Regions from separate parts of the Actinomadura luzonensis genome, predicted to be linked through region 1. Evidence: riboswitches for the same ligand, from Rfam matches in the RefSeq annotation. Region 1 holds a riboswitch; the other holds the start of a gene.
What was found. A riboswitch is a leader RNA that binds a small molecule or an ion and turns the genes downstream of it on or off. The one in region 1 is predicted to bind glycine.

Region 1 (2,452 bases):
CTGCTGCGCGAGCTGTTCGCCAAGGACCCGGAGCGGGCGCAGCGGCGGCTGGTGCACGTGCCGCTCGGGCGCTTCGCCGAGGCGTCGGAGATCGCGGCGGCGGTGGCGTTCCTGGCCAGCGACGACGCCTCGTTCATCACCGCCAGCCAGTTCCTCGTGGACGGCGGCATCAGCGGCGCCTACGTGACGCCGCTCTAGAAGCTTCGAGGGGGAAGGTGCTCATGCGGCGTCCCGTCATCGGGATCACGTCCTACGTCGAGCCGGCCACGTTCACGGTGTGGGCGGACATGACGGTCGCGCTGCTGCCGTACATGTACGTCGAGCAGGTCGTGCGGGCCGGCGGGCAGCCCGTCGTGCTGCCGCCCGCCGGCGACCCCGCGCAGGCGCTGCGCGGCCTGGACGGGCTGGTCCTGGCCGGCGGCGGCGACATCGACCCGGCCAGGTACGGCGCCGACCCGCACGAGCGCACCGGCTACGTGCGCGGCTTCCGCGACGACGCCGAGTTCACGCTGCTGGCGCGGGCGCTGGAGGCCGGGCTGCCGTACCTGGGGGTGTGCCGGGGGCTGCAGGTGCTCAACGTCGCCCTCGGCGGCAGCCTCCACCAGCACCTCCCGGACGTGGTGGGCCACGCGGAGCACTCGCCGGAGCCCGGCGTGTTCGGCCACCTGCCGGTCACGCCCGTCCCCGGCAGCCGGCTGGCCAAGGCGGTCGGCGCGGACCCGGTGACCGTGCCGCACTACCACCACCAGGCCGTGGACCGGCTCGCGCCCGGCCTGAGCGTCACCGCGACGGCCGCGGACGGCACGGTCGAGGCGGTGGAGCTGGACGGGACGGCGTTCGCGATGGCCGTGCAGTGGCATCCGGAGGCGGCCGAGGACTGCGCGTTGTTCGAGGCGCTGATCGCGGCCTGCTGACCCGGTCCCCGCCCCGCACGCGACAACACCCCCGTCACGGCACTAGGCTGACGGACATCACCGTCGAAACCGTGCGGGAGAGCGTCCTGACAGCCGGTCAGGGCCCCTGAAGGAGCAAGCCCTCCCCGCGAACCTCTCAAGGCAAAGGACCGCACGGACGAGGTGCCTCTGGAAAGCAGGCCCGCGGGCCTCGCCGAAGGTGAAAGTCCGGCAAAACTCGGGCGAAGCTCTCAGGCATCGATGACAGAGGGGGAGGATGCTGGCATCCACTCCTGTCCTGAGGTGCGACAAATGTCCCGACCGACACCGCTACGCGACGTTCACGAGAGCCTCGGCGCCACCCTCACCGACTTCGCCGGCTGGCTCATGCCGCTCCGGTACGGCAGCGAGTCCGCCGAGCACAAGGCCGTGCGCGAGGCGGCCGGGCTGTTCGACCTCTCGCACATGGGCGAGATCTTCCTGACCGGCCCGCAGGCCGCGGAAGCCCTGGACCATGCCCTGGTCGGCCACCTGTCGGCGCTGGCCGTCGGCCGGGCCCGCTACACCATGATCGTCAACGAGCGGGGCGGGGTGCTCGACGACCTCATCGTCTACCGGCTCGGCGACGAGGAGTTCATGGTGGTCGCCAACGCCTCCAACTACGAGCTGGTCGCCCGCGAGCTGCAGGAGCGGGCCAAGGCGTACGACGCCGTGGTCGAGGACCGCTCCGACCGGTACGCGCTCATCGCCGTCCAGGGCCCGCGCGCCCAGGAGATCCTGGCCACGCTCACCGACGCCGACCTCGCCGGCCTGAAGTACTACGCCGGCCTGCCCGGCCTCGTGGACGGCCGCGAGGCGCTGATCGCCCGCACCGGCTACACCGGCGAGGACGGCTTCGAGCTCTTCGTCGCCGGCCAGGACGCCGTGCCGCTCTGGCACGCCCTGACCGCCGCCGGCGAGCCGCACGGCCTGCGCCCCGCGGGCCTGTCCGCCCGCGACACGCTCCGGCTGGAGGCGGGCATGCCGCTGTACGGCAACGAGCTGAGCGCCGAGCTGACCCCGTTCGACGCGGGCCTGGGCAGAGTGGTGAAATTCGACAAGCCCGGCGACTTCGTCGGCCGGTCGGCGCTGGAGGCGGTCAAGGACGACGCGCCCCGGCGGCGCCTGGTCGGCCTGGTCGCGCGGGGCCGCCGGGTGCCGCGGCACGGCTACCCGGTCACGCACGACGGCGCCGTCGTCGGCGAGGTCACCAGCGGTGCGCCCTCCCAGACCCTGGGCAGGCCCATCGCGATGGCCTACGTCGACACCGGAGCCGGTGAAGGCCTGGCTGTGGACATCCGGGGCAGCCAAGAACCTGTGGACCTGGTAGAGCTGCCCTTTTACAGGAGGAAGAAGTGAGCAACATCCCTGACGAGCTGAGCTACACCAAGGAACACGAGTGGGTGGCGGGGCTCGACGACGGTCTCACCGTGACCGTCGGCATCACCGAGTACGCCGCCGAGGCGCTCGGTGACGTGGTCTTCGTGCAGCTCCCCGAGGTCGGTTCGAACGTCGAGGCC
Region 2 (2,452 bases), on a different contig from region 1:
GGAGGCCGGCGTGGTCATCCCCGACGACCAGGAGGACGAGGTGGAGAAGTTCAGGGAGTTCCTTGACACGATCTCTCCCGAGGACTTCGGCAGGGCGGGGTAGGTATTTCGGTGCATTTACGCTTCACGACGCGCCGAGCCGGATCGTTGACTGAGCATGGTCACGGTCCTACGGTGCAAGTGAAACCCGCGGTCGCCCTATATGAACCCCCAGATCAGGCCGCGGGATGAGAGAAAGCCGGAGGTCCGCGTGGCGGTCAGCAGCGGCGAGGGAAAGACGGCCGGCCAGGAAGATCCGGTGCGGCGCGAGGACGCGCGGCAGCGTGCCGGGGAGCAGGGCCTGCTCTTCGACGAGCAGCCGGCGGCGCTGCCGGACGACATCGGATACCGCGGGCCCACGGCCTGCGCCGCGGCCGGCATCACCTACAGGCAGCTCGACTACTGGGCGCGCACGGGCCTGGTGGAGCCGACCATCCGGGCCGCGCACGGCTCGGGCTCCCAGCGGCTCTACAGCTTCCGCGACATCCTGGTGCTCAAGGTCGTCAAGCGGCTCCTCGACACCGGGGTGTCCCTGCAGCAGATCCGCACGGCCGTGCAGCACCTGCGTGATCGCGGGGTCGCCGACCTCGCCCAGATCACGCTCATGAGCGACGGCGTCAGCGTCTACGAGTGCACCTCGGCCGACGAGGTGATAGACCTCCTGCAGGGCGGCCAGGGCGTGTTCGGCATCGCGCTCGGCCGGGTCTGGCGAGAGGTCGAGGGAAGCCTCGCGGAGCTGCCGGGGGAACGCGCGGCGGTCGAGGACACCGTCCCGGCCGACCACCCCGCTGACGAACTCGCCCGGCGCCGGCGCGCCCGACGCCTAGGGTAGTAATTCGCCCGTAACGTCCAGGGTAGTAATCTAGGACAGGCAAGGCTGACGACCCCGTGCGGGAGAGTCCCCGGGCACCACGCGGTCCCGGGGCGCCGAAGGAGCAACCCTCCCCGGAATCTCTCAGGCAACCTGTACCGCTCGGGCGAGGCAACTCTGGAAAGCAGGCACGCCCGCCAGGCGCGCCTCACCGACGGTGCAAGCCTCTTCGGGGGTGAAGCTCTCAGGTCGCGGTGACGCCCGCGCTGACAGAGGGGGAGACCCGGCATCCGCCCGCGCCCCGGCGCCGGTCTCCGCAAAGCCTCGGGAGGCACCGTCCATGTCCGATCCGTCAGCATCCCAGCAGGACCCCGCAGCCACGCCGGCGTCCCCGCCTGTCTCTGGGCCTCTTTCCGAGACCCTGCCCACGGCTCCGCCGCCGTCCACCCCCTCGCTGGACGCGCCGCCGTTCGCCGCCCGGCACATCGGCCCCTCCGAGGCCGAGCAGCAGCGCATGCTGGAGGCCGTCGGCTTCGAGTCCGTGGCCGACCTGGTGGCCGTGGCGGTGCCCGAGGCCATCAGGGCCAAGGACCGCCTCGCGCTGCCCGCCGCCGCCGGCGAGGCCGAGACCATCGCCGAGCTGCGCGCCCTCGCCGGGCGCAACCGGGTGCTCACCTCCATGATCGGCCAGGGCTACCACGACACGGTCACGCCCGCCGTCATCCGCCGCAACCTGCTGGAGAACCCCGGCTGGTACACCGCGTACACGCCGTACCAGCCGGAGATCTCGCAGGGACGGCTGGAGGCGCTGCTCAACTTCCAGACCGTCGTCTCCGACCTGACCGGCCTGCCCGTCGCCGGCGCGTCCCTGCTGGACGAGGCCACCGCCGCCGCCGAGGCCATGACCCTGGCCCGGCGCGGCGGCAAGTCCAAGAGCAACGTGTTCGTGGTCGACGCCGACGCGCTGCCGCAGACCAAGCGGGTGCTGGCCACCCGCGCCGAGCCGCTCGGCATCGAGCTGGTCGAGCACGACCTGGACGGCGAGCTGCCCGAGTGCTTCGGCGTGCTCGTCCAGTACCCCGGCGCCTCCGGCCGGCTGCGCGACCTCCGCGCCACCGCCGCCGCCGCGCACCAGGCCGGGGCGCTCGTCGTGGCCGCCGCCGACCTGCTCGCGCTCACCCTCGTGGCCGCGCCCGGCGAGCTCGGCGCCGACATCGCGATCGGCTCCTCCCAGCGCTTCGGCGTGCCGCTCGGCTTCGGCGGGCCGCACGCCGCCTACATGTCCGTCCGCGAAGGGCTGCAGCGCCAGCTCCCCGGCCGCCTGGTCGGCGTGTCCGTCGACGCCGACGGCGACCCCGCCTACCGGCTCGCCCTGCAGACCCGCGAGCAGCACATCCGGCGCGAGAAGGCCACCAGCAACATCTGCACCGCCCAGGTCCTGCTGGCCGTCATCGCCGGCATGTACGCCGTCTACCACGGGCCCGAGGGCCTGCGCCGCATCGCGCTGCGCGTGCACCGGCACGCCGCCGCCCTCGCCGGGGCGCTGCGCGCCGGCGGGCTGGAGGTCGTGCACGAGACGTTCTTCGACACCGTCCTCGTCCG

Region 2: linked by a shared signal. The riboswitch ahead of gcvP (aminomethyl-transferring glycine dehydrogenase) and the one ahead of gcvT (glycine cleavage system aminomethyltransferase GcvT) in region 1 are both predicted to bind glycine.

What each region holds. Positions count from the first base shown of each region.
Region 1 covers NZ_JAKRKC020000003.1:774,316-776,767, forward strand. Annotated here, with positions in the region: gene MF672_RS48610 (3-oxoacyl-ACP reductase) at 1-198, shown strand, start outside; gene MF672_RS48615 (gamma-glutamyl-gamma-aminobutyrate hydrolase family protein) at 222-914, shown strand; glycine riboswitch at 979-1,076, shown strand; gene gcvT (glycine cleavage system aminomethyltransferase GcvT) at 1,206-2,291, shown strand; gene gcvH (glycine cleavage system protein GcvH) at 2,288-2,452, shown strand, end outside.
Region 2 covers NZ_JAKRKC020000002.1:1,382,168-1,384,619, forward strand. Annotated here, with positions in the region: gene MF672_RS36620 (bifunctional nuclease family protein) at 1-103, shown strand, start outside; gene MF672_RS36625 (MerR family transcriptional regulator) at 251-871, shown strand; glycine riboswitch at 921-1,021, shown strand; glycine riboswitch at 1,022-1,133, shown strand; gene gcvP (aminomethyl-transferring glycine dehydrogenase) at 1,191-2,452, shown strand, end outside.